Regions from separate parts of the Shewanella sp. SR1 genome, predicted to be linked through region 2. Evidence: predicted binding sites of a transcription regulator. Region 2 holds the regulator's gene; each other region holds the start of a gene.
What was found. Region 2 encodes MetJ, which represses methionine synthesis genes. Its sites were predicted from a motif close to TAGACGTCTAGACGTCTA; they were not measured.
Positions count from the first base shown of each region.

Region 1 (10,892 bases), on a different contig from region 2:
ACGTGCTGACGTCAGACATGACAGTGATTTCAAATGCTTCTTGTACAACTAACTGTTTAGCGCCTTTTGCTAAGCCGTTAAATGACGAGATTGGTATTGAATCAGGCCTGATGACAACCATTCACGCTTATACCAACGATCAACGTTTATCTGACGTGTACCACACAGATTTACGTCGTGCCCGTGCTGCAGCACTGTCAATGATCCCAACTAAAACTGGCGCAGCAGCTGCTGTAGGTTTGGTTGTACCTGAATTACAAGGTAAATTCGACGGTTTAGCGGTTCGTGTACCTACAGTTAACGTATCACTGGTGGATTTATCTTTCATCGCTGCCCGTGATACGACAGTTGAAGAAGTGAATGCCATTATTGAACGTGCTGCCAGCGTTGCGCCATTGAGCGAAGTGTTAGCGGTAAATAAAGAGCCATTGGTGTCTATCGACTTTAACCACAATGCGTTCTCTTCAAACTTTGACGCCACTCAAACCCGTGTGAACGGTCGTTTAGTGAAAGTGATGTCTTGGTATGATAACGAGTGGGGATTCAGTAACCGTATGTTAGATAACGCGGTTGCACTGATGAACGCAAAGTAATCTAGTCACTAGATTCTGCGTTACTCAATCAAGCCTCGCATTTGCGGGGCTTTTTATTGCTTTAAATTCCAGCCATAAAAAATCCCCACTCTATGGCGGGGATTTTTATGACACTGGAGAACAGCTAAAGAAGGGACTTAGCCATGTTTAGGCATTACCCTTCACTTTCATATTCAGTGTCTTAGCAAAATCCAACATGCGCGTCAGCGGGATCAGCGCTTTAATTCTTAAGTCTTCATCCACAAAAATCTCATGGGTGGTTTTATCGCTGTCGGCGAGTGATGCTTCAATCGCCTGTAGACCGTTCATCGCCATCCAAGGACAGTGAGCGCAGCTTTTACAGGTTGCACCGTTACCGCCGGTTGGCGCTTCGATTAAGATTTTACCTGGCGCCGCCTGCTGCATTTTATAGAAGATGCCGCGATCGGTTGCCACGATAAAACGCTCATTCGGCATAGTCTGCGCGGCTTTGATCAGCTGACTGGTCGAGCCAACGGCATCGGCCATCGCCACCACACTGGCTGGCGACTCTGGGTGCACAAGGATAGCCGCATCTGGATAAACGCTTTTCATATCGCGCAGCGCGTTCGATTTAAACTCGTCGTGAACGATACAATCGCCCTGCCACATCAACATTTCGGCGCCCGTCTGTTTAGCAATATAACTGCCTAAATGACGGTCTGGTCCCCAAATGATCTTTTTGCCTTCGCTGTCTAAGTGCTCAACGATTTCGAGGGCAATACTGGAGGTCACCACCCAGTCGGCGCGCGCTTTAACGGCAGCCGAGGTATTGGCGTAAACCACCACAGTATGATCTGGGTGCGCGTCGCAGAAAGCACTGAACTTATCGATTGGACAACCTAAGTCCAATGAACAAGTGGCTTCTAAGGTCGGCATTAAAATGGTTTTTTCTGGGCTTAAAATCTTGGCGGTTTCGCCCATAAACTTGACCCCAGCAACGATTAAGGTTTTTGCTGGGTGATCGCGGCCAAAACGCGCCATTTCTAAGGAGTCTGAAACGCAGCCGCCGGTTTCTTCGGCAAGGGCTTGGATTTCAGGATCAGTATAATAGTGGGCAACCAGAACGGCATCTTTTTCAATGAGCAGTTGTTTGATACGCGCCTTGTAATCGGCTTTTTGCGCATCGGACAAAGGAACTGGCTTAGGCGGAAACGGGTAATCAATGGTTTCTATGCTGGGGGCAAACTGACTCATAACACATCCATAAGGATAACTACGTCCGGGAATTATACGTAATCGGGATCAAAAGATTAACCCATTTGTGCAAAGCAAATAAAAAAGGACGCTCTAAAGCGTCCTTTTACTGTCAAATCTGCGTGCCAGCGGCTTAGCGCATGGCCAATAACATCTCTTGCGGCTGCTCCAGATATTGTTTCCACAGATTACAGAAGCGAGCAATGGTACCGCCATCGATCACCCTGTGGTCGCCAGACCAGCTTACTTGCATGATTTGGCGGGCTTCGACTTCCCCTTTCGCGTTAAAACGCGGCAAGGTTTGCAACTTGCCTAAGGCGACTATCGCCACTTCAGGTTTATTGATAATAGGCGTCGCCACTGTGCCACCTAAGGCGCCAATGTTAGAGATGGAAATCGTGCCGTCTTTCAGATCCGCTGGCGCCACACGGCCACTGCGGGCAGCTTGGGTCAGGCGGGTGATTTCTGCCGCCACTTCTAAAATACTCTTGTCCTGCACATCTTTGATGTTTGACACCAAGAGACCGACTTTAGAATCCACCGCCATGCCGATATTATGACGTGCCTTGTAAGTCAGCTCAGTGCAATCAGCATTCACTTGGCTATTCATCACTGGGAACTGACTTAACGCGAGTGACATCGACTTCATGAAGAAAGGCATCATGGTCAGCTTCACTTCATCGGACGAATACTTCACTTTCATGCTTTCACGCAGTGCAACTAAGTCTGTTAAATCAAACTCTTCGCAATAGGTAAAGTGCGGAATGCTCGATACAGATTCAACCATCATGCGTGCCATCACAGCTTTTACGCCACGAATAGGCTCGACCGTGTCAGCGCGTTGAGTCACTGTCGATGTTGGGACTTGGGTTTGAGATGCTTGAGCTGGCGCCTCTTTTACCTGAGTCGTACTTGGAGTAGAAACATTGCTCGCGCCTTGTTGGAAGCGAGTGATGTCTTCCTTATACACACGGCCGTGCTTTCCTGTGCCAGGTACTTGGCTCAAATCGATATCTAACGACCGCGCCATACGACGAACCGCAGGGCTGGCCAAGGCTTTACCTTGACGAGCAGGTTCTGCACTCACTATCTGCGCTGTTGGTGCCGCATTGGCCACAGTATCAGTGTTTGTTGTCGCAGGTGCAGAAGCCGCATGTTCAACTTCAATGGCAAATAAAGGCGCATGCACTTTAGCTAGCTGACCTTTGCGATAATGCAGTTTGGCAATTTTACCCGCTTTAATGGCAGGAATTTGCACCAGCGCTTTATCTGTCATCACGTCGGCAATCGGTTGATCTTCCTCAACCCAATCACCTTCGCTCACTAGCCATTCGACGAGTTCACATTCAACAATACCTTCGCCGATATCCGGTAGTAAGAATTCTTCAATGCTGACGGATGAACTGGATGACGTATTGGCAGTTGTTGCCGCCACAGGCTCAGTCACTTTTGCAGTCGTCGCAGCAGGTTCAGTCGCAATAGACTCTTCACTCGCGATTTCAACGGCACCTTCAATTTGTACGGCATAGAGCGGCGCATGCACTTTCGCAATATCGCCCTTGGCGTAATACAGCTTAGTGACCACGCCCGCAAATGGCGCAGGGATTTGCACTAGGGCTTTGTCTGTCATGACATCGGCAATCGGCTGATCTTCAACGACTGTGTCGCCTTCTTTGACCAACCATTCAACCAATTCACATTCCACTACACCTTCGCCAATATCCGGCAAAATAAAATCTTTAATCATACCGGACTCCTAGAAGGTCACTGATGCTTTGATGGCTTCAAACGTTTTGAACGCATCAGGCATGTATTCTTTTTCATGAATGAGTGGGTACGGGGTATCTAAACCACAAACGCGGCTGATGGGCGACTCTAGATATAAGAAGCATTCTTGCTGGATTGTCGCGGCAATTTCACCGGCAAAACCACCAGTTAATGGCGCTTCATGGTTAACCAGCAAACGTCCTGTCTTTTTAACTGAATCGGCAACGGTATCGATATCCCAAGGTGACAAGGTGCGTAAATCGATAACTTCACAAGAGATCCCTTCTTTAGCGGCCATGTCGGCGGCTTTTTCAAGGATTTCCATTTGCGCGCCCCACGCCACTAAGGTGATGTCTTTACCTTCGCGAACCACTTCAGCCTTACCCAGTTCAATTTCATAATCGCCCGCTGGCACTTCGCCAACCGATGCGCGATATAAACGCTTAGGCTCAAAGAAGATCACTGGGTTTTTGTCACGAATTGACGCCAACAGCAGGCCTTTGGCTTGCTCTGGGTTACGTGGCACCACCACTTTCAATCCCGGTGTCTGGGTAAAATAAGCTTCGGGTGATTGAGAGTGATAATGGCCGCCAGCGATGCCGCCGCCATAGGGCGTACGGAACACTAACCCACCGACATCGAATTCATTGCCGCTGCGGTAACGGAACTTGGCCGACTCGTTGACGATTTGATCGAACGCCGGAAAGATATAATCGGCGAATTGGATTTCCGCCACAGCAGTCATGCCATTTGAGGCTAAACCATTGGCAAAACCGGCAATACCTTGCTCTGTCAGCGGGGTATTAAAGCAGCGATCGCGACCAAATTTTTCTTGAAGACCGGAAGTGGCGCGAAATACCCCGCCAAAGTGACCCACATCTTCACCAAAAACCACCATGCGCTCATCGGCTTGCATGGCGATCGACAAGGCCTCATTGACGGCCTGTAACATATTCATTTCAGCCACGGCTTATAGTCTCCCTGCACTTTTTGGATAGGCTTGCGGATATTTTTTGATATGTTCTTTAAGATCGGCGAGTTGCCTTCTCAGCACTGGCGTCGGCTTGTCGTACACATCTTCAATAATTTCATCCAGCATAGGCACAGGAATTTTTTCAGCCACTTTTACCGCAGCCAATACTTCTTCACGATATTTCTCATGCAGTTTCACATCATCCGCTTCAGCTAACCAACCTTTGTTGATAAGCCATAATTTGAAGCGTTTAACCGGATCGTGTTGTTGCCACTTGGCTTCTTCATCTTTCGAGCGATAACCTGATGGATCGTCTGATGATGAATGCGCGCCGAGACGGTAAGTCATGGCTTCAATCAGCACAGGGGCATTATGCTCAATCGCATAGGCACGGGCTTGCTGTGTTGCCGCTAACACGGCCAACATGTCATTGCCGTCAACACGAATGGTGTGCATGCCATAACCCACACCGCGACTCGCAATACCGTTACCGGCAAACTGCTCTTCAGTTGGGGTTGAAATGGCGTAGCCATTGTTACGGCAGAAGAAAATCACTGGACACTTCAATACTGCGGCCATGTTTAGACCGGCATGGAAGTCCCCTTCAGATGCAGCGCCTTCGCCAAAATAGCAAACCGCGACGTTGCGCTTACCTTGCATTTTTAAGCTGTAGCCCACACCGGTCGCCTGCGGGATTTGTGTCGCAAGGGGTGAAGAAATCGTTTGATAATGCAATGCCGCACTGCCGTAATGGATTGGCATTTGGCGACCTTTACCAAGATCTTTCTCGTTACTGAACATCTGATTCATAAACTGTTCAGTGGTAAAGCCGCGATAGCGCAGCGCCGCATGCTCACGGTATTGCGCGAGGATAACGTCTTCTTGATCGAGTGCGGCTACACTGCCGACAATCGCCGCTTCTTCACCTGTACAGGTCATATAGAAGCTGATGCGCCCTTGGCGCTGGGCACCTAACATACGTTCATCGAGTACCCGAGTGAATACACAGGTATCGTAAATTTTAGTGGCTAAGGTTTCATCTATCACAGGCAAAACCGCGGTTTCATAAGTGGTGCCGTCGGCTTGTAGAATTCGAAGGATAGGAATGTGTAGCGATGCCTTATCCAAGAAGCCGACACGGTGCACTGTATCAGTGTTGAGTGTTGCTTTGCTCATATTGTGCTCTTGTTATCTCATTACGCACCAAAGCGTTTTGATGCGTCTGTTTATACGAATATGCCCGACGAACATTACGTTAACGTAAACTACCTATCAACCATTGGCATAGCTCAAACCACAAGTTATCCCTGCCTCGCATGTATATATTGCTTTACAAGCCTAACGCACGTCCGCATTCACTGCAGGGATCAGGCAAATCACAGTGCGATTGCCAATAGGCACTTTGGCATTAGGGAACACGACAGACTCAAACTCATGTTCCACTTTAATTTCTTGCCCACCTTCCCGCGCTAATACAAAGCCCTTCGGGAAAGATCTGAAGTTTTCGACATCGGTTGCGAAGGTAAATTCAAAATCATCGAAATGTTTATTGATGACGCGGCACACTTGATACAAGTTAACCTTATCGGCATCAAATGCATCTAACTCCAACGGCTTAGCGGTGATCAAGCGCATAAACATTTCATGGGTCGCAATAAAACGAGTCATGTCGTTCTGCCCCATGGGATACACTTTGCCAAGCTCAATGGTAAAGGCATCGGCGCCGTAGCGTTCGGAGGAAAAATAGCTAAAGGTCGTGGTCGGTTCGTGGTGAAAAAGTACCGTATCGACGCCGCTTGCGGCTAAAAACATGATTTGCTCGCCGCTAAAGGCACGCCCTGGACGATATGGATAAATAGCGAACTTTTCATGCTTCGAGGCGCGCATCGCCGTGTGCAGATCATAATGAATGCGCTGACGACCATCGGCAACCGCGGTATAAAAACGGTCGATATAGGCTTCGAGTTTTTTGGCGCGCACTCGCTCAGGATTGACTAATCCCGGAGGATTGGAATGCTCACCACTAAAGAGACGATTCATGTTCTCATCGATAATCCGCGTGCCGTTATTAATCGCTAATGGATTACCAATCAGGAATAAAGTGCGCTGTTTAGCAATGATCTTTTGCTGTAAAAGCTGCTTAATTAAGCCATTGCAGAGTTCAATGGGCGCGGTCTCGTTACCGTGAACACCGCAAGAAAGGACAACATCTTTTCCTTCATTCTGGGCGGGCTCAAAAACGATAACGCCGGTATCCCAGACTTCAACTTGGGTATGGTCGCCTAAGCTAAATGTAAACTCGCCATCGAACTGTTCAGGATGGGCTAAGGTGAGCGCTAAAAAATCCTTTGAATCTAACAGAGCTTGTAACACAGAATTCTCCTTATAATGGTGTGTAACAGTAACGGCGCAATAGCATCAGTGCAGATAGCAATAACCACTCAAGCATTCATCTCACCGCGGTTAGGCTGACTCGCACCTTAAAAAGCGGCTTCAATACTAACACATGTTTTTAATGCTGTTCTCAGACATTTATCGCCATAGGACCCAGTTTTGAACGGAATAAGATCAACGCGGCGCTTTGCTATGCCGAGTGTAAATTTCCCATCACCTTATCGAAAAATCGTCCAGCATAAATATTCCTGCTAGAGGCTTGCTTTTGCGCGCGAGTTTTATCACAATCCTTAGCCATCTAGACTTCTATTGGATTTAATTATGGCGTTAGCAACCTTTGGTGCCGGCTGTTTCTGGGGCGTAGAGTATTTTTTTAGACAAGTGAATGGCGTATCGAATGCCACCTGCGGCTATATGGGCGGCAATAATAGCGCGACGACCTATGAAGAAGTCAAAAAAGGCAAAACGGGCCACGCCGAAGTGGTACAAGTAGAATTTGACCCTGCCTTGGTCAGTTATGAAGCTTTACTCGACGTGTTTTGGAAAAACCACAATCCAACCAGTCTGAACATGCAAGGTGGAGATATAGGCACTCAATACCGCAGCACGATTTTCTTCCATGACCGTGAACAAAAAGCCGCGGCAGAAGCCTCAAAATTAGCTTTTGCCCGCTCAGGTCGTTGGGGATTGCGCCATATCGTGACTGAAATTGTGCCATTACAACAGTTCCATGTGGCAGAGGAATATCACCAAAATTACATTGATAAGAATAACTTACCGAGTTGTCATATCGAGTACTAAATACAGTCAAATCAGCATGAGATCAACTACTCATAACTGACATTAGACACAAACAAAAACGCACTCAAATCTGAGTGCGTTTGTTTTTGATACTTTATAAACCTACTGCTGCATTAAGCGTTCAGCGCCTTATCAATTAATGCCTGCGCATCTTTGATGATTTCAGCTAAATGCTGCTCACTGATAAAACTCTCGCCGTAGATCTTAAATAACGCTTCCGTGCCCGATGGACGCGCCGCAAACCAACCATTCGCCGTAGTCACTTTGATGCCACCAATGGCCGCATTATTGCCCGGCGCATGAGTTAACACGTTTTCGATTGCCTCACCCGCAAGCACAGTGGCATTTAAGGTTTCTGCATTCAATAACGCAAATTTGGCCTTGTTTTCAAGACTTATTGGGCTATCGATACGCTTATAGAAACTTTGGCCAAATTGTTTTACTAGCTCTTGATGGCGTTGACCTGGAGTTTTACCTGTCACCGCAAGAATTTCTGCGGCAAGTAACCCTAAAATGAAGCCGTCTTTATCTGTACACCACGTAGTGCCATCACGGCGTAAAAATGCCGCGCCAGCGCTCTCTTCACCGCCAAAGGCGATGGTGGCTTCGGCTAAACCATCGACAAACCACTTAAAGCCCACAGGCACTTCGAGTAATTTTTTGCCGTGGAAAGCACAGATTTTATCGATAAGCGCACTCGAGACTAAGGTTTTACCTATGGCTAAGGTATCGCTCCAATCCGGTCTTTGCGTCAGTAAATAATCAATAGCGACTGCAAGGTAGTGATTAGGGTCCATCAAGCCGGTACCAGGGCAGACAATGCCGTGACGGTCATAGTCAGGATCGTTACCAAGGCATAAATCATAAGATTCTTTATGGGCGAGTAACCCTGCCATCGCATAGGGAGACGAGCAATCCATGCGGATTTTGCCGTCTTTATCCAGCGGCATAAAGCTAAAGCTTGAGTCAACTTTATCATTAACTAAGGTGATATCGAGCCCATAACGCGCGGCAATCGGTGCCCAATAGAAAATCCCTGAACCACCGAGCGGGTCCACACCGATACGCAGCTTAGCGTTGGCAATCGCCTGCATATCGATAACATTCTCTAAATCAGCCACATAGGGCGTGATCAAATCAATGGCGTTGACATAGCCTGAGGCCAGCGCTTCGGCATACGCTAATTTTTGCACTCCAGCTAACGCTTGGCGCAAGTAATCATTGGCACGCGACTCAATCCAAGCCGTGATATTTCCTTCTGCTGGTCCGCCATGGGGTGGATTGTATTTGATCCCGCCATCTTGAGGCGGATTGTGGGAAGGCGTGATAATCAAACCATCGGATAGTGCCGCACCTGTGATATTGGCTTCACGATTGGCGCAAATCACCCCATGGGACACCACTGGTGTTGGCGTGAAACCATCATTCTGCTGGATATGCACTGTGACTTTATTTGCCGCCAGCACTTCAATGGCCGATAAATAAGCGGCGTAGGATAACGCATGGGTGTCAATCCCAAGGATCAACGGCCCATTGATATTCACCGATTGGCGATAATCCACCACAGCTTGGGTAATCGCCCAAATGTGTTGTTGGTTAAAACTGCCATTAAAGGCGCAGCCTCTGTGCCCAGAAGTGCCAAAGGTGACGCGTTGTTGTACGTCATCCATATTTGGCGTGATGCTGTAATAATGGCTCATCAGTTTTGGAATATTGACCAGATCCGTCTGATTAGCGATTTGTCCTGCCCTTTGATGTATTGCCACCTATGGCTCTCCTGCACTCAATTACAATTAAAAACAATGATTAAACTTAGCTCAATAGCTGATGAAACGGCTCACCCGCGGATTAAACGCGCTCGGCGATGCCAGCTGCAACCGTTGCATCACAGCCAAATTGCACTAAGACTTCAGATAAAATGGTGCGTTTCTTGGCGGTATTGTTGTTGCTTGTCACCCAGAAACCACTGGTACCGATTTCTTTAGGATTCGCCGAGGCACTCGCTTCGAGTAATTGCTCTTTCGAGCGGGCAAAATACAAACGATCGCGCCCTTGGATCTGCAGAATTTGCGAGAACTGCTCTGGGGCTAATTGATACAGACTTTCGAGCAAAAAGAGGAAACGCCCTACCGCGCCTTTTTGTTGCGATAACAGATGTTCATCGACTAAGCGGCTGAAGTCATTCATAGCAGGTGCGGCTTGCACCGCAACAGCTTGAATCGGCTCAGCCTCTAAACTTGGTTGGCTTATCGCCAAAGGCTGAGGTGGTTCGACCGCATCGACGGACAGGCCGAGTAATCGACGAAGAATGTCAGAGGCGCTCTCACCAATACGTTCTGTTTTGCTGGCAATATGACGATAGAGCTCTTCATCAACTTCGATATATTTCATAACCTTAATTATCCTTTGTTATTCGACAGGCTTAACCGAAAAAAGTGTACCACAGCGATCGGGGCAGATCATTGCGATCGGTTACCAGTGTATCCATGTCTATCAATCTGATAAAGCGCCATTATTCTAAAAATGCGTGAAATAGCACAGCAAACTAGCAGATAATCGACAATTGCCGAAAAAGCGCCCAAGTTCATCGCCGCATACACGCCAAAGTAGCAACTGACTTGTCAAGCCAACGGCATTAAGGGCACAATTCGCGCCACGTTAAGCTAAACACATCCAACAGGAATCACTATGAACTTTGTTTCTACAGGCCAAGGACCCGCAGTACTCTTGATCCACGGCTTGTTCGGCAACCTAGATAACCTCAAAGGCCTAGGGCAAGTATTAGAAAGCCAGTATCAGGTTATTCGTGTCGATGTGCCCAATCATGGTTTAAGTGAGCATTGGGATGAGATGGATTACCCTCGCCTCGCCACAGCCATGGTTGCATTACTCGACGAACTGGCTATTGAACGCGCCCATATTGTGGGTCACTCCATGGGCGGTAAAATCGCCATGGCGACAGCGTTAGCTCATCCAGAGCGCATTATCAGCATGGTGGCAGCAGATATTGCCCCCGTCGCCTATGAGCCAAGACATGACTTAGTGTTTGCCGCATTAGAAAGTCTGCCCTTAGAAGGTCATACCGACAGACGCTTTGCCCTTAACCACTTAATAGACAAAGGTATCGACGAAGCCACGGCACAGTTTTT
Region 1 is NZ_JAJAEF010000003.1:117,191-128,082, reverse strand. It holds gene gap (type I glyceraldehyde-3-phosphate dehydrogenase) at 1-593, shown strand, start outside; gene nadA (quinolinate synthase NadA) at 741-1,808, opposite strand; gene KV201_RS03970 (dihydrolipoyllysine-residue acetyltransferase) at 1,942-3,555, opposite strand; gene KV201_RS03965 (alpha-ketoacid dehydrogenase subunit beta) at 3,565-4,542, opposite strand; gene KV201_RS03960 (thiamine pyrophosphate-dependent dehydrogenase E1 component subunit alpha) at 4,546-5,724, opposite strand; gene astE (succinylglutamate desuccinylase) at 5,887-6,921, opposite strand; gene msrA (peptide-methionine (S)-S-oxide reductase MsrA) at 7,264-7,743, shown strand; gene pgm (phosphoglucomutase (alpha-D-glucose-1,6-bisphosphate-dependent)) at 7,857-9,509, opposite strand; gene seqA (replication initiation negative regulator SeqA) at 9,592-10,134, opposite strand; gene KV201_RS03935 (alpha/beta fold hydrolase) at 10,432-10,892, shown strand, end outside.
Region 1: a site for MetJ is predicted at 7,234-7,251, ahead of msrA (peptide-methionine (S)-S-oxide reductase MsrA). Genes of this name have one in related genera too.

Region 2 (10,892 bases):
AAGGTAAAGTCGGTGTGTGATGCATAACTTGAGCGCACCGCTAAACTCACTTCGGTATTGAACAAAGGCTGCAAAGTGCGCGAATGCAATACTGGCGAGCCTAAACGCGCTAGGCGGTCGGCTTCGGCAAGTGACATGCTTTTCAGTAATTTAGCATCGTTGATCTTATTAGGATCAGCGTTGAACACCCCTTCCACATCGGTCCAAATGGTCACGCGCTCAATATCGGCAAGGCTGGCAATCAAGCTAGCGCTAAAATCGGAACCATTACGACCAAGTAATAAAGTATCGCCGCGCTCGTTAGCGCAGATAAATCCAGTGATCACCAGTCGTTCATTTGGGTGGGCGGCCAACAGCGCTTGTACTTTTGCGCGGGATTCCTGCACCCGAATTTGCGGCACGGCGGCTTCATCGGCCACTAAAATTGAACAGGCATCCACATGGCTTGCGGCCACGCCTGATTCGCGCAGCAGCGCCGCCATTAAACGTGCCGACCAACGCTCGCCAAAGCTCACCACATGGTTAACTTGGTATTCGTTACGTTCGTCGAGGGACAATAGACTGATGAGCTGCGCCTGATCTGTCGCCAAACGCTCGCGCAGATCGCGGGCTTGTTCGTTCGACAATAACTGCTCTACCAACCCCTGTTGGTAGCTGGTCAGCACTTGTAATTCTTCTTGCCACAACTGACCCGCATCACGCAGCGCTAATAATTTATACAGGAAATTCGTACTCTTACCCGCCGCAGAGACCACCACAAGGTCATCGCTATGACCGTGGGTTAACAGGATATGGGCGACTCGGCGATAACAATCGGCATCCGCTAAACTGGAGCCACCAAATTTATGTAAGTGACAACGTGCCATCTATTATTCCTCTACTGACAAGCCGCAACGGCGGCTAATCCTGCTTGAATATCTGCAACTAAATCGGCGGCATCTTCAATACCCACCGATAGACGCAATAGGGTGTCCTTAATGCCTGCCTCAAAACGCGCCTGCGGCTCCATGGCTCTGTGGGTCATAGTTGCGGGCACGGCCACCAAACTTTCAACGCCACCTAAACTTTCCGCCACACTAAATAAGCTGAGTGCACCTAAAAAGGCCACCACTTCGGCCTCGCCGCCCTTGAGCTCAAAACTCAGCATAGCGCCAAAGCCCTTTTGTTGCTTGGCGGCAATGGCATGACCTGGGTGATCCGCAAGACCAGGGTAATAAACTTTGCTCACCACAGAGCTTTGCGTTAACACCTCAACAATGCGCTGGGCATTGGCTTGATGTTCACGAATTCGCACCGCTAAGGTACGTAGGCCGCGCAGGGTTAAGTAACTATCAAATGCCGATCCCGTTAAGCCTAACGTGTTCGACCACCAATGTAAGCTTTCGCCAATTTGTGCATCTTTGGCAACCACAGCGCCGCCAACCACATCGCTGTGACCATTGATGTATTTAGTGGTGGAGTGGATAACGATATCCGCGCCTAACAATAGGGGTTGTTGCAATATCGGCGATAAAAAAGTGTTATCGACCACCACCAGCGCGCCGACCTCATGGCTTGCCTTAGCAATAGCCTCGATATCCACCACACGCAATAGCGGGTTAGACGGGGTTTCGAGCCACACCATCTTAGGATTTTGCGCGATCGCTGCGGTTAACGCTTGGCTGTCGGTTTGATCAACCACAATCAGCTTAAACTGGCCTTTCTTCGCCAAATTAGTAAATAAACGGTAAGAACCGCCGTAACAATCGTGGGGCACCACCAATAGATCATCGGGGCCGAGCAAAGTGGTCACTAGGGTGATGGCCGCCATGCCAGTGCAGGTCACTATGCCAGTGGCGCCCTTTTCTAATTGCGCTAATGCTTCGCCTAAAATACAGCGTGTTGGGTTGCCTGAACGACTGTAATCGAATTCGCGAGGATTTTTATGACCATCGAAGGCGTAATTAGTCGACAAATAAATCGGTGGCACAACTGCGCCATATTGAGTATCGCTTTCGATACCCTGACGCACTGCCAGTGTGGCTAATTGACGCTCTGCCATGGGTGGACTCCTAAATTCGGTAGACTGATAGAGATGTCTGGACGTCTAAATGTACCTAAGCCCAAGGCCATCGTCAATAGGCGTGAAGACGTTTAGACGTCTGAACATAAAGAAATCTGTTTGCAATCACAAAGAAATAGTAGCAATAATTTGACTGTTCTTTGTAAGGGTTTAAAATCTGCCCCGAATTTAGCGTTATAACAGGTGAGTCAATGACTGAATGGAATGGGGAATACATCAGCCCCTATGCTGAACATGGCAAGAAGAATGAACAAGTAAAAAAAATTACTGTGTCTATTCCGCTCAAAGTGCTTAAGGTCCTTACGGACGAACGAACTCGTCGTCAGGTCAATAATTTGCGTCACGCCACCAACAGCGAGCTGTTGTGTGAGGCATTTTTGCACGCCTACACTGGCCAGCCATTGCCTAACGATGAAGATCTGTCAAAAGATAGCCCAGACAGCATTCCCGCCGAAGCCAAGTTGCTGATGGACGAGATGGGGATCGAGTGGGAAGACATGGAATAGCGACTTGTCGCTGGCAAAGTTACATCACAGTGCTCATCAATAGGGATCGTTAACGATCCCTTTTTGTTTATATGGAATCCTATGTTTTCTATGATAGATCCACAGACTCTCGCCTTGGCCTCACTGATTGTATTTCTTGGCGCCTTAACCCAGAGCCTGATTGGGTTTGGCCTAGCGGTTGTCGCCAGTCCTTTGCTGTATATCGTCGATCCGCAGCTCGTACCGGGTCCCGTTATTGCCATGGGATTTACCATCTCGCTACTGACCTTATTCCGGGAACGTGGTCATTTAGAATTCAATGGCTTGCAATATGCGCTTATAGGTCGCGTGCCCGGTGGTTTTATCGGCGCGAGTCTGTTGCTGTTTGCGCCTCAGCCCATACTCGGGTTATCCATCGCCGCCATTGTGGCTGTCGCGGTTATACTCAGCCTGTATAAATTCAGCCTGCCAGTGAATAAGAAAACCCTCTTTGGGGCGGGCGTCGTCTCGGGGATTTTCGGTAATATTGCCGCTATTGGTGGCCCGCCGATGGCGATTCTATTGTCAGGCAAAGACGCTTCGCAGTTTCGTGCCGCCCTGTCGGCCTTCTTCATTTTTAGCTCCACCATAGCTATGGTCATTTTGGCGATCACTGGCTTATTAGAATTGAAGCACCTGTGGCTGTCGTTAATGTTGCTGCCTTCAGTGCTTTTAGGGTATTTAGTCGCGGGGCGATTAGTGGGCAGTGTCGATAAAGATAAAACTAAAATGGCGACCTTAGTCCTATGCAGTATCAGCGCCTTAGTGCTAACGGTGAAATCGGTTATCGAGTTATTGCCCCAATAAGCGTCCTGCTTGTATTGGCAAATCATCTGAAGATTCAAACAATAAAAAAGCACTGACATTGTCAGTGCTTTTCTTTATCTATCAATATCTAAAGCCAGCTTACACTCAGCTTAAATAGCTTTGCCCTGCGTACACAATAAAGTGTCTTAGAGCGAGTACGCCGGTTAAGCTCGCGCAGGCAACCATGATCATTGCGCCCTTAGTATGGCGAGTCGCGGCTGGTAGCAACATGAACAGCAATGGAATACCAAAACCTATACCGACGACGCCTATCCAGAACACGCTTGCCCATAGCCCAGAGGTTAACGACGCTAAGGCCGCAGCCGCCGCGCCGCCCTTGAAGTACAAGGCGCAGAACAACATGAACAGGAACAAGATTTCAATCGCCATCACAGGCAACTCTAAACCGTGCATCTTGACTAAAGTTTTATCGTGGCTGTCAGTCTTAAACAGCAAGAGTGCCAGTACCGCGTTTGCCGCAGCGCCCGCCGATAAACCCGACACTAAAAACAGCGCAGGCAGTACCGCAGTGTTGAGCATAGGGTAAGCATTCATCGCCGAAATTAAGAAGCCAGTGTAAGCCCCTACGCCAATGGCGAGGACAAACAACAATACTTCAATCAGCTTTCGAAATGGCATAAGTAACTTAGCGATAGGCGCTAGGAAACCCAAACCCCATTTTGGTAAGTCATCCCGCAGCACAATAATGGCGTACGCAAAGGCTAAGGGAGAATACGCCAGCAGCGCCAGCACCCCAATGGCCATCACAGACTGGAAGTTATAGTGAATTAAGATCAGCCAGAAGTGGAAGGGTTTGGTTAAATCAAACACTAAGCAGGCTAAACCTAAGCTAATGGCCACAGGCCCAATAATGGCAGCCGCCTTAAGAATGCTGCTTTCGGCTCCCGCGCTGAGCTCCTTATTCGCCCAGCGTAAACCAATGCCAATCAATAAACTGCCCGCGGATAACCCCGCCATAAACAGGTAAACGGCGATGACCCAGTGCCAAGTGACAGGATCATATTGCGCCATGTCGCCCCAAGTATTGTTCATAATCAAATCCCCCCTCTTTTGGTAGGAACGCGATATACCCTAGGTTTAGTGCCTAAATGGGTTTTATCTTGGTATGTGATTTTAGTGTTGAGCATGATGGCCACGTCACTCTGCGGGTCATTAGCATCGCCAAACACTAAGGCATCGGTTGGACACACAGTCACACACGCTGGCTCTTCGCCCCGCGCCAAACGACTGTCTTTACAGAAGTTACACTTATCCGCCGCCTTCGTTTCTGGGTTCATAAAGCGCACTTTATAAGGGCACGCTGCCACACAGTACATACAGCCGACACACTTCTCGGTATGGATAGAGATAATGCCGTCTTCACCCACATAGGCCGCGCCCGTTGGGCACACCTTAACGCAGGGCGCATCTTCACATTGCTGGCAAGATACCCTGTGGTATTTGAAGTGCAGATTGGGCATCTCACCAAAGGGGCCTTCCACACGCACTTGCAGACGAGTAACGCCTTCGGGTACGCCATTTTCACTGCGACACGCCACGTTACAAGCTTGGCAGCCGATGCACTTATTCTCGTCGTGCACCATTACATATCGTTTATTCATTTAAGCCTCCGATTAGCGCTTTGCCAGCGTGACGCCCGTGGTGTGCACTGTCATGCCACACACAGGAGCCGTCACGTGCGGCAGTAAGTTACCGCAGTGGATACCTTTGCCCGTTGCTCTGACCAACTCTTTGTTTTTAGAACCAAAGCCCATGTAAGCAAACACAGTATCTTGGCGAATGCCCGGCGTGACTAAGGCATGGCCTTCTTCTGTGCCAACACTGCTGGTGAGGCGGATTGGGTCGCCATTGCTGATCCCTAACTTGCCCGCTGTGACGGGGTGAACCCACACAGCGTTATCCGACATCAGGTTAGCGAGCATAGGCACATTGTGGGTGGCGCCATTGGTGTGCACCGCCACTTTGCCTTGGATAAAGTACAGCTCATCTGCTTTTTTAAGATTCACTTCGCGGAACTTGATCACCCCACGGCCCGGTGCCATGGCTTCGACTTTGGCGGAGGTGAGTTCAATCTTGCCACTCGGGGTTTTAAAGGTGAGTGCACTGGCGAAAGTGCCGTCTTCATCGGCAGGTCGTGCATTGGGGTATGCCTTAATAAACTCGGCAACCATCTTAGGCTCGCACAACATAATTGGCTTACCGAAGCTCACAAAACCTTCGTCTTTGATCCGGCGCAGCAGGTCAGTGTCGCGGTTCACCTGCAGCATTTGCAGGGTTTCCATGTTTTCCCATGGATAGAACTCGCCAAGGCCCATAGCCACACCCACATCCTTAAAGATCTGCCAAGAAGGCTTAGTATCACCTAAGGTTTCAACCACACGTTGGCGCACATAATAGGCGGGATTTTTACCGGATTTGTCGGCAATTTCTTCATCACGTTCAAGATAAGTTGACTCAGGTAAAATCACATCCGCATAGGCGGCGGTTTCGCTGATATACACATCACACACGGCGATAAAGTCGAGCTTTTTCATGGCTTCAACTACGCGTGCTCTGTCTGTCATGGTTTGCATTGGGTTAGTGCGTGACATCACCCAGCCGTGTAACTGGTAAGGCACAGCGCTTAAGGTAGCATCGAGAATGGTTTGGTAGACGCCGCCCGATGTCCACATCATGGCGTACTGTTCTTCCACTTGATCGATTCGTTTCGCTGCTGGTTTTGGCATGTCTTTCACGCCAGGTTTTGCCAATACGGGCGCAACCGCTTCACCGGCAAGCTTGTTGTAATCACTGGGTTTCTGGCCGATATAAATCCCGCCCTTACGCTCAATATTACCAATCAAGACGTTGGCGGCGTACAGGGCGCGGCGCATCTCAAACTCTTCGGTGGTAAAGGTGGCTCTGTGACCAAAATCGACCACGGCATGGGGCGCTTTAGCGGCATATTCGTGGGCGATGCGGCGAATGTCTTTGGCAGGTACATCGGAAATGGTTTCGGCCCATTCAGGGGTATAAGCTTTCACTTCGGCGGCAAAGGCTTCGAAGCCTTCCACATAGCGCGCGACGAATGCCTTGTCGTAAAGATTATCTTCAATCAATACATGGCATAACGCTAAGGCGACGGCCACGTCGGTTCCGGGGCGAATGGCGTACCATTCATCGGCTTTATCGGCCACGACAGAGAATCTTGGCTCGAACACCACCAGCTTGGCACCTTTGTCCATTTGCGCCGCCATCATGCCGCGGGTTTCGGACATATTGATGCCTTCGTACAGGTTATGGCCGAAGTTAATGATGTATTTTGAATTGCCTAAATCACGTTTAACCTTAGTGCCAAAAATAGCCTTAGCGGCAATTTCATAACCACCAGGGCAAGTCGACGCGTGGGTAAAGGTATTTGGACTACCAAAGGCGGTCGCGAGGTGAAACAAATGCTTTTCTTGTGAGCCCGATTTTGACGAGAATGCCACTGCCTCTGGGCCATGTTCTTTTTTGATTTTATTTAGGTTTTCGGCGATGAGTTGATAAGCCTCATCCCAACTGATCTCGGCCCATTTGCCTTCGCCGCGCTCGCCAACACGCTTTAACGGTTTAACGATACGCTGTGGATCGTACAGTAAGCTATGGCCAGCACCGCCTCGGGCACACACTTTACCGCCAAAGGACTTAGCGGCCTTGTTGCCACTAATGAAGACGTTTTTGCCCTCAATCACCCGCGCCGAAATCGGGCAACGGGTTGAACACATCTCGCAAATACTGGCAATGTCTTTGCCCATGCCCTTTAGCTGCTTATTCTCTAATGCCGCTAAGCTGCCCGGCAGCAGACTGGCTAACGCACACGTGGCGCTGCTCGCTCCCGCTCCCTTTAAAAAGGTTCGCCTATTAAGCTCAATCATGGTTACCTCCATCACGCTCATCCCACCCGTCAGTCGCCATTTGTGGCGCCATCGAGCAGAGGTTTGCTCACTGATTTGATTACTTTTTTAGTTATAAAAGCATTAAAACAGCACCGCCATATCTTCTGATATACCAGCATCCGCTGAATACACTGCTCATCCACAAAGATTGTTATCCCGAAAGAGGTAGGCGGATATTGTGGTAAACCACATGGGGAAGCTCGGTGTGATCTATCGCAACTAAAACCTAAGACTGACGTTGAAATACGTGAATAAGATCAACAGGCTTATTGGAACAGGCTTTACATCGACGGAGAAGACAGAAAAAAGCCGCCAGTTTGGACACTGGCGGCTTAGAAAAAACTGACATTACAGTCAATTGCGATAACCCTAGCAGGATAAGAACATCGCGCTAGCGGACCCAAACTGATTACAATCGCATTAATCCATTAACTCTATATCGAGGCAGTTGAGCAGGCGAATCGCTTCGTCGCGGCTAAACTTAGCCCCTTTGATTTTATTGTTAAAAATGTCGATATCGTAATTAGTGGCCTCGCTGAAATCCGCCTCCAATAATTGAGTTCGGCCAAACAGACTATGACTAAAATCCGTGTAGGTGAAATTGGCTTGATTAAAGCTGCCCTCGCGAAAATCGACATCGTGGGCCTTACACTCTTCGATGATGATTTCATCGAGGGACAAGCCTAAAAATGAGCAGTCGTTTAGAATGCATTGCTTAAAAGAAAAGGGCGCGGCAAAGGATAAACGCGACCATGCGGCGCGGGTCCAATCGATACCGACTAACTTACACTCTTCAAACTCGACCCCGCTGAACTGGCACTGGGGCACTTTCACTAAGCTCAAGTTGCAGCGTACAAAGCGACAATCGATAAACTTACATTTACGAAAAACGCTCTCGCTAAAATGGCAGTCTTGAAAGCAGCAATCCTCGAACTCGATGCCCTGTAGCTCTTGGGCTAATTCCGACAAGCCATTAAACTGTTTTGATAAAAAACTATTGCTCTGCAAAACCGCGCTTTGCGCGAGTTGCGATGGCGCAAGCACCGATTGTTTAAGCACTGGCACTTCTTTCTGTGACGACATAACACCTCTAATCCTGCCCAATCCCCAGCAATAAAATATGCGGGGCAATTGGGCTAGGTACTGCTTATTGTTTACTCTCTGATACGGGATGCCTGCTAGAGACTCGCGACGAGTTCCTCAAGCTGATCGGTCGCCTTAGACCAACCCTGATGAAACCCCATATCCTCATGATTCTGCCTATCTTCGCTATTCCAATGCAGCACCCGCGCAGTGTACTTGGTCTTGCCGTCCACAGGTTCAAAGGTGATGGTTGCCGTCATAAAGGCCTTATCGGACGGCACCCAAGCCTCGGTAAAGGCATCGGTAAATACGATGCGCTCATTCTCAACCACCTCAAGATACACGCCGCGGTTAGGAAAATCTTGCCCCTCAGGGCTGCGCATTACAATCACGTTAGTGCCGCCAGCACGCACATCTAAGGTCGCGCTAGCCACAGTCCACGGCCTTGGCGTAAACCAAATTTTGAGAAGCTCAGGCTCGGTCCACGCGCGGAACAGTTTTTCCGGTGGCGCGTCGATAATCCGCTCTAATATCAATTCTCTGTCGCTATCTAGATGTGGATGACTTGTGCTCATATTCCCTCCATTGGATATTTAGCTTGATGGTCTTGTGGGCTGCAACTGTGTCATAAGCTCGCACATCAGCAAAGAACAATGCAAATAGCCGTGGCAAATTTTGTCAATAAAGGTAAAATGTCGCCACTTTTTCGCGGCAGTCTAGCACAAGGTTCTCTCGGATTAATGGTCAGCATTTTCGAGCAAAATGGCACGGGCCCAGCCCGCTTTAACAGACCACTTTCACTGTGGTGCCAACCTTGCCCTGCGTTTGTTCCATCCCTTGCATTATCTCCTGCTGACACAATTCAAACACCGCCCGAAAATACCCCTTTTGCTGTTCAAGATTTAACATCAAATCCCGCAAACTGGCTGAACGCTTTACGCCCTAAGCCACGCGCGAATAATAAAGCGGTTGCAATGAATCTGGCTGTTGCTAACGCCATAGTACATCTGCAAACCGACACTTATAAAAACCTTATCCCTACACTCTCTATCCTAAGGAATACTCGTCATGAGTCTTGCTGATTCCGTACTTGCCATCAATAACGATTTGCCTATCCGCACCGACAGCCCAGTCCACAGCGGCAAGGTTCGCAGCGTTTACTGGCTAACCGACGCCGACAGTCGCCGTTTAATTACCACTAAAGGTTATAACGTCCCCGAAGATACCCCACTCGCCATCATGGTGATCAGCGACCGTATCTCGGCCTTCGACTGTATCTTCCACGGTGAAGGCGGCCTCAAAGGGATTCCCGGTAAAGGCGCGGCATTAAACGCGATATCTAACCATTGGTTTAAACTGTTCGCCGAAAACGGCCTAGCCGACAGCCATATTTTGGATATCCCACACCCGTTCGTATGGATAGTCCAAAAAGCTCGCCCCATTAAGGTCGAAGCTATTTGCCGCCAGTACATCACAGGCTCAATGTGGCGCGCTTACTCAAAAGGCGAGCGAGTATTCTGTGGCATCACACTGCCAGAAGGCTTAGAAAAAGATCAAAAGCTCCCTGAGCTGTTAATCACCCCATCGACTAAAGGTATTTTAACCGGCATCCCAGGCGTGCCCGCCCAAGATGACGTGAACATCAGCCGCAGCGACATCGAAGCCAATTACCAAGCCTTTGGCTTTGAAAAGCTTGCAGATATCGACCTGTACGAGAAGCTGTTAAAAGATGGCTTTAAAGTGATATCAAAAGCACTGGCCGATATTGATCAAGTGTTTGTCGACACTAAATTTGAGTTCGGTTATGTGACTGACAAAGATGGCAATTCAAAACTGATTTACATGGATGAAGTCGGCACTCCAGACTCATCACGTATTTGGGACGGCGCAGCCTACCGCGATGGCAAGATTTTAGAAAACTCCAAAGAGGGTTTCCGCCAGTTCTTGCTGAATCATTTCCCCGATCCTGATGTGCTGCTCAACAAAGACAGAATGCCAGAGCGTGAAGCCCTAGCCCGCGACAATGACCTCCCACTTGAGGCCATGATGCAAGTGTCACGCACTTACACCGGCGTTGCCGAGAAAGTGACTGGCGCCCCAATCCCACTGCCTGCGAATCCAAAGGCAGATATCATTAAGATACTCAAAGATGAGTATGATTTGATTGTTTAATCAGATTTTGGTTTTTATCAAAACTTAAATAGAAAAGGCGCTTAGGCGCCTTTTTGTTTAAGTCATTCACAAACTTAACCAATACATCGCTGATAATTAAGCACTGTCATTCCAGTGACACGCCATGAACTCATCCATGAGGGCTCGACGACGGCATCCATGCCGTCAACGGTCACTTCCATGCCAATGCTTAATCCCGCCAACCCATCTAGTAATCTGTATGCCTTTTTACAAGCATACACTTTGCAAATTTAACAATAGGTGGCTCGTTAAATTTTGCAGGAAATAGACCGACAAAGCCATGCT
Region 2 is NZ_JAJAEF010000011.1:141,333-152,224, reverse strand. It holds gene KV201_RS12660 (bifunctional aspartate kinase/homoserine dehydrogenase II) at 1-866, opposite strand, end outside; gene metB (cystathionine gamma-synthase) at 878-2,041, opposite strand; gene metJ (met regulon transcriptional regulator MetJ) at 2,254-2,568, shown strand; gene KV201_RS12645 (sulfite exporter TauE/SafE family protein) at 2,650-3,393, shown strand; gene nrfD (NrfD/PsrC family molybdoenzyme membrane anchor subunit) at 3,499-4,446, opposite strand; gene KV201_RS12635 (4Fe-4S dicluster domain-containing protein) at 4,449-5,015, opposite strand; gene phsA (thiosulfate reductase PhsA) at 5,028-7,310, opposite strand; gene KV201_RS12625 (pentapeptide repeat-containing protein) at 7,752-8,414, opposite strand; gene KV201_RS12620 (SRPBCC family protein) at 8,510-8,989, opposite strand; gene KV201_RS12615 (hypothetical protein) at 9,068-9,496, shown strand; gene KV201_RS12610 (phosphoribosylaminoimidazolesuccinocarboxamide synthase) at 9,483-10,586, shown strand.

Region 3 (10,892 bases), on a different contig from region 2:
ATTGCAGGAATTTGTCGCCCTCACCAAAAAAGTCGATGACAACTCTTTCTCCCATCAAACCACAGAGTTAAAAGTGAAGTTTGATACCAGTCGGATTGAATCTGAAAATCAGCGCTTGATTGAAAACCAAAACCTTAAAGAACAAGAACTTGCGCTACTCGAGAAAAACAAATCATTACAACACATTATTTTATTATTGACGGGCTTTATCCTGACAATAGTGTCGATATTTGCGTATAAACAAGTACAGAGAAATCGCCAACTGCAGGTCATCGCCCTCACAGATTACCTCACCAAGCTCCCTAATCGTCGGCATATTTATGCCCAAGCCGCGCAGTATTTTCAGCAAGCCTTAAAACAACAAAGCCCTTTTTCGGTGATTATCTTTGATGCTGACCACTTCAAGAAAATTAACGATAACTTCGGCCATGAACTGGGCGATCGCGCCTTACTGACGATCGCAAGCGCAGGTAAAGCCCTAACGGGTAATAAAGATCTTATTGGCCGTATCGGTGGTGAAGAGTTTTTAATTCTCTTACCCAACACGGATGCTGAACGTGCTTGTGAACTTGCCCATCAGTTGCAAGCTCATATTAGCCGCCTAGGCGCAGAGGATTTACCCACTGAACTCAAATTGACCGTTAGCGCAGGAGTCGCAACCTTAGCGCCACAAACAAATATTGAAAATACCTATCAAGACAAAGACTTTGCCAGCCTACTGAAACGTGCCGACGATGCCCTTTATGAGGCTAAAAATGCGGGAAGGAATTGTGTTAAAGCTGCCAAAAATGAGGCTACGTGCGAGAGTTAAACAGCTTTATGCCAAAACACTTGATGCTGTAATGGCGGCGGTAAAGCACCAAACCATGTCTGATATAAACGACTAAACTCCCCTGAGTCTTTCATTTTCTCAAGCTCTGTTTGCCAACTCGTGACCGTGGCCGCCGACGTCCCTTTAGAAAAGGCTAAATACAGATTAATCTCAGATACGACATACACTTGGCGTATATCGGCCTCACTCGCGCCCACTTCTTCAAGTATCTGCTTTACCGCTAGATCCGCTTGGCACCAAAAACGAATTCGAGAGAATAGTAATTGCTTCGCCGATTGCTGCGGAAAACTCGCCACCAGCAAGTTATCCACGCCGGCTTGTTGTAACAGCTGCGCCCCAGCGGATTCGCGATAAACCCCCACAATATCTTTAGATTGAAGCTCCGCAAGTTGATCGAGTGCGATGGGATCTGCCGCCCTCGCATACAAAGCAATTTTGCTGGTTGCAATCGGGCCGATAAAATCGAAATGATCTTCACGCTCGTCATTAATAGACGTCGCAAAAAGTAAGACATTCGCCGAAGTATTAGCAATCGAATACGCCCGTGCCCAAGGTAACACATCAATTTTTTCACTCTGGCCCAGTCTCGATTGCAAGATATTGACTAAGTCCACCGCAAAACCTTGGGGAACACCATCTTGCTCGTAACTCATGGGAGGCCAAGCTTCGGTCACCAACTTCAACTTGTCAGGCGCCGCAAAAACAAAAGCGGGCATGAGACCTAATAAGCTCATCGCAAGAAAACACGCCCTAAGGGGAAACGCACTCAGCATACGGATACCAAACGGGAAACATTAAACCTAATCATAGACTCAATCCCTGCTGCAAATAAACATATGCCCCAAAGAAAATAACCTCTCATTCATGCTCACTGAGTAAACTCGTCCGTAACAAGTGAAAACTTGCTATCATATTGCCACCTAGCCAAGAGCCTCACTGCAATGAATCCATGTCGACTTTAGCCAATCAAATCCCCAACCAATCCTATGCCAGCACACTGTCGCGGCTCGCGCTGCAAATAAAAACGTGGGGAAAAGCACTCGGATTTGCACAAGTTGGCATTTGCGATACAGATTTAACGGCCGAAGAAGCCAAGCTCCAAGCATGGCTAGACAAAGGGTTTCATGGCGAAATGGCATATATGGCCACCCACGGGATGATGCGCGCTCGCCCGCAAGAATTGCATCCGGGCACAGTGCGAGTGATATCCGTACGGATGGACTATTTACCACCCGAAGCAGGCTTTGCCACAAATCTCACCGATCCCAACTTAGGTTATATCTCCCGTTATGCGGGTGGCCGCGACTATCACAAGTTGATCCGCGCTCGGCTTAAAAAGCTGGGGGATCAAATCAGTGCAGAGTTAGTTACTCTCGGTTTCGATGCCGCCGATTTCCGTCCCTTCGTCGACTCAGCGCCCGTGCTCGAGCGCCCATTAGCCGAAAAAGCCGGTATCGGCTGGACAGGTAAGCACTCACTCATACTCAACCATGAGGCGGGCAGTTGGTTCTTTTTAGGTGAGCTACTGATCAATTTGCCTCTGCCTGTGGATATTCCAATCCAAGAAGGCTGTAACAGTTGCGTCGCCTGCATCACCTCCTGCCCAACAGGTGCAATCGTAGAACCCTATGTGGTTGATGGCAGACGCTGTATTTCCTATCTCACCATCGAGCTACAAGGCGCTATTCCTGAAGAATTTAGGCCACTTATGGGCAATCGCATCTATGGCTGCGATGATTGTCAGCTCGTGTGCCCCATCAATCGCCAAGCGCCACTCACAGCCGAAACCGACTTCCATATTCGTCCCCAGTTAAAACAGCCCGACCTTCTCAGCCTTTTTGCTTGGAGCGAGGCCGAATTTCTAAAGCAAACCGAAGGCAGCGCCATTCGCCGAATTGGCCATAAACGCTGGCTACGTAATATCGCAGTCGCGCTGGGTAACGCCCCCGCAAGCCCAAGCATTATTGCCGCGCTTAACGCTCGCAATGACAACGAAGATATCGATGAGATAGTGCGTGAACATATCGAATGGGCGCTCAATGCTCAGCAATCGCGCCTTGCCGACACCGCTGCAACTGAGCAACAAAAAGCGCGCCGCAAAACCGAACGCATGGTGCGTATTGTTGAAAAGGGTTTACCTCGAGATGCTTAAGATGTCCTCGCCAATCAATACCGATGCCACTGATTCATCATCATAAAGCTAGAGTCGTTATTTGCTCAGCACGCCAATTGAACCTTGATATTAAACATTACCAATCGACCTTCGAGTTTCCCTTATTCGCAAGTGATAAAAGACAACGGATGCATAGGCATCCGTTGTCTTTTTACTCATTAAGCTCAGTTTAAAACTCTCACTCAAGCATAAATATTAGCCAAGGCGGCGACGCAGTTCGCGGGTAGCATCGACCATGTTTTTCAATGCAGGTTCGACTTCATCCCAAGTACGGGTTTTTAGGCCACAATCTGGGTTGACCCACAGTTGACGCACAGGTACTTTCTGCGCGGCTTTCTCGATTAAGTGCACCATGGCCTCCACACTTGGGGTGTTTGGTGAGTGGATGTCATATACACCGGGGCCAATTTCATTTGGATATTCAAAATCTTCAAAGGCGTTGAGTAACTCCATCCGTGAACGCGAAGTCTCGATAGTGATCACATCGGCATCCATGGCAGCAATCGCGCCAATCGTGTCGTTAAACTCGCTGTAACACATGTGAGTGTGGATTTGAGTCTCATCAGTCACGCCAGCAGCGCTGAGTTTAAAGGCATTCACCGCCCAATCTAAATAGGTTTGCCACTCACTTTGCTTCAATGGCAGACCTTCACGGAAGGCGGGCTCATCAATTTGAATAATGCCAATCCCCGCATTTTGTAAATCGACCACTTCATCACGGATAGCCAGCGCCAGTTGTGTCGCAATCGCATCGCGGCTGATATCTTCACGGGCGAATGACCAGTGCAAAATCGTCACTGGCCCCGTCAACATGCCTTTTACGGGCTTGTCGGTGAGACTCTGGGCAAACTTTGCCCACTCGACTGTCATGGCTTTTGGACGACTCACATCACCGTAAATCAAGGGGGGCTTAACACAGCGTGAGCCATAGCTTTGCACCCAGCCATTTTTACTAAAACCAACACCAGCTAACTGCTCGCCAAAGTACTCCACCATGTCGTTACGTTCGGCTTCACCGTGCACAAGCACATCGATACCCAGCTTTAATTGGCGATCGATAGTATCGCGGGTCACTTGCTGTAACTGCTCTGTATATTGCGCATCGTTAAGCTCACCCTTGCGCCAGCGGCTGCGTAGTCCACGAATTGCCGGTGTTTGTGGGAACGAACCTATGGTCGTGGTTGGCAACAGAGGTAATTGGTATTTTCGTTGCTGCACACTTTGGCGCACACTGAAATCATTTGCCCGCTCATAATCTGCAGCGGTTAATGCCGAAACGCGATCAACTACTTGCTTATCTGCAGCCTGCGCTTTTGCTTGGCGACGAGCGATACAAAAAGCACTGATTTTCTGTGCTTCATCCGAGCTAGACGCCAACAATAATTGGCGAACTTTGCTCAATTCCAACAATTTCTGCTTAGCAAAGGCCAACTGCTTACGCAGCACAGGTAATAGTTTGGCTTCAACATCTAAATCGACTGGGCAATGCAGTAATGAACATGATGTGCCAATCCACAAACGATCGCCTAAATCACGAGCCACAGCGCCAATACGCTCGGCAATCAAATCGATTTCTGCCGCCCACACGTTACGGCCATTGACCACACCCGCCGATAAAATTTGATCTTGACCAAGAGCATTAGCAAACACAGCCAGTTGTTCTGGCGCAGTAACTAAATCTAAGTGCAAACCAGCAACAGGCAAGGCAGATACGAGGGCTTGATGATGCGTAATACCGCCATAATAACTCGCTAAGATAACCTTAACGTTAGCAGTGCTTAATGCTTGATAAGTCTGAGTCATCGCCGCTTGCCAATGCGTGTCTAACTCTAATGCCAACACAGGCTCATCTAACTGTACCCATTCCACACCTTGGGCGGCGAAACGGGCCAAAATGTCAGCATAAGCTGTTAATAAATCAGGTAATAAACTTAACTTATCGAACTCTTGACCCACAGTTTTAGCAAGGTGCAAGTAACTGACTGGGCCGAGTAGCACAGGTTTGGCTTTATAGCCTAGCGCTTGCGCTTCGCTGACTTCATCAAAAAACTGCTCGTAAGCAATCGAAAACTCTTGGTTTTGCGTCAGCTCAGGCACCAGATAGTGATAGTTAGTATTAAAATACTTGGTCATTTCAGAAGCTGGCGCATCTTGGCCCGTTGGCGCTCTGCCGCGGGCAACACGGAATAGAGTATCGAGATCGATAGCACCTTCGCCGCGGTGGCGATCAGGAATGGCATTTAAGGTCGCACTTAAGGTCAGCACTTGATCATAAAAGGCAAAATCCCCCACAGGCACTTGCTCGATGCCAGCAGCAACTTGCCACTGCCAATGGGTACGGCGCAGTTCGCTCGCCACTTCACGCAGTTCAGCTTGAGTGATCTCACCACGCCAGTATTTTTCTAAGGCAAATTTCAATTCACGACGACGCCCGATACGGGGAAAACCAAGACTATTTAATTGCATACCCTATCTTCCTTTATTTGAGATAAGCCATATTCGGCACTTGCACCCACCAGATTGTGTTCTCTTGGCACTTTTCAGCATTTCCGCCTTGATAAATAACAATGGGCGTCTGGACGTCTAGAAGTTTATTGTGTTAGTCTCTATTCCAGCAACCGAATTGATTTCAAGCACAACATGAGCGAATTTCACCTGGAGTGAACATGATCGAACTAAGACATCTGCGAACCTTAATGGCCCTGAAGGAAAGTGGCAGTTTGGCGGGCGCAGCCAAAAAACGTTTTGTCACTCAATCCGCCCTCTCCCACCAGATTAAGGAGCTGGAGCAAAGGATTAACTCGCCTATTTTTGTGCGTAAGAGTAAGCCGCTGTCATTCACCCAAGAAGGTGCACGCCTGCTTCATCTCGCGGAAGAGATTTTGCCTAAGGTGTTAGAAACCGAGACAGATCTTAAGAATGGCCTTGAAACCGAAACCAATCAGTTGCGGGTTGGTATTGAGTGCCACAGCTGTTTTCGCTGGTTAATGCCTGTGATGGAGCAATTTAGACAAGACTATCCCCAAGCGGAGTTAGATCTGTCGAGCCGTCACTTGTTCGACTCGCTCAATGCCTTGGAAATGGGTGAACTGGATATAGTGCTGACCTCAGATCCTGTGCCTGGGCATTCACTCGCTTATCAGCATTTGTTTGATTTTGAAGTGAAGTTAGTGGTTGCTAGAGATCATCCTCTAGCAAAAGAAGCCTATGTCACCCCTAAGCAATTAGCGCATTTACCGATCATCAGCTATCCCGTACCACTGACGCGTTTAGACATCTATCGCCACTTTTTAGAGCCCGCAGGTATAGAAGCGGGTGAGCAGAAAACCTGTGATTTAACCATGATGTTACTGCAACGCATCGCCTGTAAAGACGGCATAGCCGCACTGCCGAACTGGTCGATAAATGAAGGACATGGCCTAAGCCTCACCACAGTGAAGCTAGGGCAAGAAGGTTTAAAACGTCCTCTGTTTGGTGCCTATCGCCGCCATAGCGCCAACTCAGCCTTGATCCAAAATTGGTTACAACTGGTGGCGAGTGAAGGTTTATCCCGCCAGCAGAAGACAAATTAACACAGGTGAAACCTAACAAAAAAGCCTGCTGATGCAGGCTTTTTTAATGAATCTAATGACTATTTCATAGGATCAAACAGCGATTTAATGCATCGAAATATTACAACGGATTCATCAACAGACCACGCATAGACAATACGCGGCGCAAGATTAAACCAGGGGAATTCGAATTGCGGGTCTGACGCAAATTATGGGCAATCATAAACTCTTGGCGTAAGTCCTGATCTAAGTCTAACGCTTCGAATGATTCTATGGTCAAAGTCTGCTGTTGATTATCAATCAATGACTTAATCACGCTTAAAGGGAATGATTGTTCGGCATTAGCATTTAAATAGGCAAATGCCGTGAGCGCGATAATTTGGCCGAACACACTGAACAGGGCCAAGGTTTGCACTTCATCAGCATCAACCTCAACGCCTTCCATCTCCGCTAAACTGTCCACCGCATCTGTTGCAATATCTTCAGTCAACTTCCAATAACCTTGGACTAACTTTTTATAAGGTTGCGGCAGCTCATCGAGGCGTTCTTTCAGATAAAACGTAAAGGCATAACGATAGATATTCACTTGACCTAAGCGGATTAAAGCTTCTTTCAACGAGCGAGTTTTATGATTTTCCACTACAGCTGCCTGTGCGGAATTACTGCGCATTAGCATGTGCGCCGCCAATGCGGGATCGCTCGAGATAATGTCGATCACGTTACGAATGTCGCCTTCAGCGAGGATCGCTTTTTTGAGTGGAATTAAAATCCCTCTGCGGCCAATCACTTGCTCTTCGTTCGCTATGATAGCTCTAACTTGAGTAAAAACCTGTTGCTCAAGATCAGTCATAAGACACTTTGCACCTGTTTATTAACAATAAGATGATTCGGTTACAGCTCACATCATACCTAAAATACTAAGAATTTCAGCCATAAACAGCAGAGTAAAACATAAATTACTACTGTTTAGTTATTGCTGCCCGCTAATCACTATAGATAACGACAATTAAACCACTCTACTGAAACGATATTCAAGACTATACCTATTTTAAGATTTATTCCTTGAACCAAGCCTAAAAAATATAAAGCCAGACTGAGTCTGGCTTTATCGATAGCTGGCGAATCAATGCCTAGAAGCGATAACCAAGGGTAAAACGAATATCGCGGCCTCGACCAGAGTAATAACTATCACCCCAAAGGCCACCGTAATAGCCTGCGCTGACATAGTCTTTATCAAATAGGTTATCGATACGCAGGCTGGCAAGCCAAGCATCACGGTTGTAGTTCAAGGCTAAATTACCGAGCACGTAACTGGCCAGCTTATCGCCTTCATTACCGTTATCACCTTCCACAAAGCGATCACCCGTGTAGATAGCTTCGGCAAAGACTTGGAAATGCTCAGCAAAATCCATACTGACATATCCGCGCCCCGTGTGTTTTGCCACCCAAGATAGCTCCTTGCCATCATTGTTACCGTCGGTAAATTCGGCATCGATATAGTTATACTCAAGCCCTAGTTGTACTGCTTTAGTCACCTGCCAATCCCAATCGGCACTCGCGCCATAACGACGAGAAGCGTCAGCATTGACATTTGCGCCATCGAAATTACCACCAATAGGCTTAGTGGCGCTTGAGTCATACACAATTTCATCTTCTAAATCGAGACGGTATAGGCTCACTCGTAGAGTTTGGCTAGCAAGAGTCCAATCCCAACCCGCTTCATAGGAGCGACCCGTTTGCGGCTTTAAGCCAAGTACACCAGGCGATGTATAAGCTTGCTCATCCACTTTCGCAAAACGGAAGTTATCATCAGCGCGAACATAAAGTCTGTACTCAGCAGTTGGACGGTAATTTAAACCCAGTTCAAATGCGTGGGCATTTTCGTCTAAATCCATGCCATTAGGATAGACATTACCATCGACTAACTCGTCGGTCACCCGCGCATAACGACCACCCACAACGTAGCTTAAGGTATGGCTTAAAGGCACTGTGGCTTGTAGATAGGCGCTTTGCATTTGCTGTACATTACTACGCGCCATAGTGTCAAAATCAGCCTTACCACGGCTGATGTCTAAACCTGTGACTAGGTTTAGCTCACCTTGACGCGTACTGTAGCTCGCTAACGCTTTAGGACTAAACATCAACAGTGAGCGTGTGTTACGACTCTGTCCCCAGTTCAATGATGACACTAAGGTATCGCTGTAATCTAAATCCGCCGCCAGCGCCCAGTTTTGATTGAGCTGATGCTGGTAACCCGTGCGCGCCGCCGTAGTCATTTCATGGGAATATTGCTTATCGTTACCAGAGTAACGTGGGTTATCTTTAAATTGCTTTTCAGTCAGCGAGCCCGGATTTTCACGATCGTTGTCGTAGTAGCTAGTTTCAACAAAGAAGGAGTCTGTGGCCGTTTTATATTGAATGCGACCTAAAATCGACCCTGTTTCATTGGCATTATGCTTGCGGTAGTTGTCACCTTGGTTATAGCTACCAGTGAAAAAGTAACGCCAATCCTTGTTGATCGCGCCAGACACATCACCGCGACCTTCATAGGTATCAAAGCTGCCGCCGGATAACTGCACGCTACCACCAGTATTTTCAGGAGATTTAGTGACAATATTGATCACGCCGCCTACCGCTTGATCGCCATAGAGCACACCCGCACTACCCGATAAAATTTCGATGCGCTCGACTTGGTTAAGCGGTATGGCATTAAGGCTAGGGGCGGCGATATCGATATTATTGAGGCGACGACCATCAAGTAAAATCAGCGTGTTATTAACGGCAGTGCTGGCGCTAAAGCCACGCATCGCAAAACTAGTACCGATGTTATTATCCGAAATTTGAATACCGCTTTGACCGCGTAAAACGTCAGTCACGCTAGTGGCACCGCTCATTTCAATCGCCGCAGCGTCAATCACATTCACATTCGCGGCAATATTTAACGGGGTATTGTCAGAGCGGCCGATCACGACAAGATGCTCGTCGACTTTAGCTGTGCTGGTATCGCCTGCCGCCATAGCGGGCGCGATAACGGAAAAACTGCAAAGGCTACCGATAAGTAGCGCGATTTTTGTTGGATTTGTTCCCATTTTACCTTTAACTCCTGCAAGGAAAACGGGGCATTAGCGCCACGATACTGTTCATTCAGTAAAAGATACTGACAGTGACTATCGCATTTTGAGATCTGCCCACCGAAATCTCAAAAACACCTTTAGGGCCGGTCTCCGGACTTAGGCTATGTTAATCCCTTAAAAATTGGATTAACGCGAGACTGACCTTTGACATTCTGACTATCGGGTTCGGTCTTGAACTCACCAATCAAACGCGGTCTTCTCTCACCTTTTACCGTTGCGGGGGCAGTGCCAGAATTCCACTGGCTTCCCGATTATCTCGCGGCTTTTGCACGCAAGCACCTCAGAAGGTTGACTAAAAATTTGATTCATAGGGTACAGCCATCAATAAAACAGCGATACTCCCTTAAGGCTCAGCACATTATAGAGCCTGAGCGCGCGCATTATAGACGTCTATACGGATAAAAGTCCATCAAACTCAAGCGAGCGTCTACAGCCTACTTCAAGGAGAATGGGACTAAAGTGGAAATAAAATCTTGGCTATTATCCGCCTGCAGCGGCGGTTTATCGGCAGAAAAAACGGCACCTCGCATCGACTTATGCAACAGATACAAATCTTTATTGCCACTAACAACCGTATAGTAGCCAATTTCCCCTTGAGGAGTTGAAGCATAGGCTTTGGAATTCAGTGCCGTCACACCGTGCATATTGGGCATGGCTGTACAGCCTAGAATCGCATGAAATCCAGCGTGCCCATCGACTTCGTTGTCACCGAGCTTCTGGTACACCACTTCGCCGTCACAGGTCGATTTATAGGTCTCGGCCATCGCATCTAAGAAGCGCTCAGGGCTAATACTCTCGGCCATATCCTTAAAACCCTGCACGCAAAATAGCGCACTCCACTGGGTTAATGCTTCCTGCTCTGGCACAAACTCTGCCATAAACATGCCTGCTTGCTCCTCATGATAAGCCTGTTTCCAGCCCGCAGGCAGATTGAACCCTAATTGCTGACCAAATACGGGCAATACATGGGTATGAGCAGCGCCGCTTTCGCTCCGGGGCATATCTAATGTGGCTTGAACAGGCTCTGAGCCAATTAAGCTGCAGAGTAACAACACACTGGCACCTTGAAATAATCCAATAGGTGAACACAATGCTAATTTCATACTTATCATCCTTGTATCGCACTTATAACTAATACTAATTAATACGACATCATGAAATTGAACAGAAAACACCCAGCATTCTAGCGAATAACCCAGATT
Region 3 is NZ_JAJAEF010000001.1:37,980-48,871, forward strand. It holds gene KV201_RS00190 (GGDEF domain-containing protein) at 1-811, shown strand, start outside; gene KV201_RS00195 (ABC transporter substrate-binding protein) at 808-1,605, opposite strand; gene queG (tRNA epoxyqueuosine(34) reductase QueG) at 1,782-2,984, shown strand; gene metE (5-methyltetrahydropteroyltriglutamate--homocysteine S-methyltransferase) at 3,201-5,471, opposite strand; gene KV201_RS00210 (LysR family transcriptional regulator) at 5,672-6,577, shown strand; gene KV201_RS00215 (HDOD domain-containing protein) at 6,678-7,406, opposite strand; gene KV201_RS00220 (TonB-dependent receptor) at 7,687-9,645, opposite strand; cobalamin riboswitch at 9,754-9,988, opposite strand; gene KV201_RS00225 (hypothetical protein) at 10,125-10,793, opposite strand.
Region 3: a site for MetJ is predicted at 5,582-5,599, ahead of metE (5-methyltetrahydropteroyltriglutamate--homocysteine S-methyltransferase). Genes of this name have one in related genera too.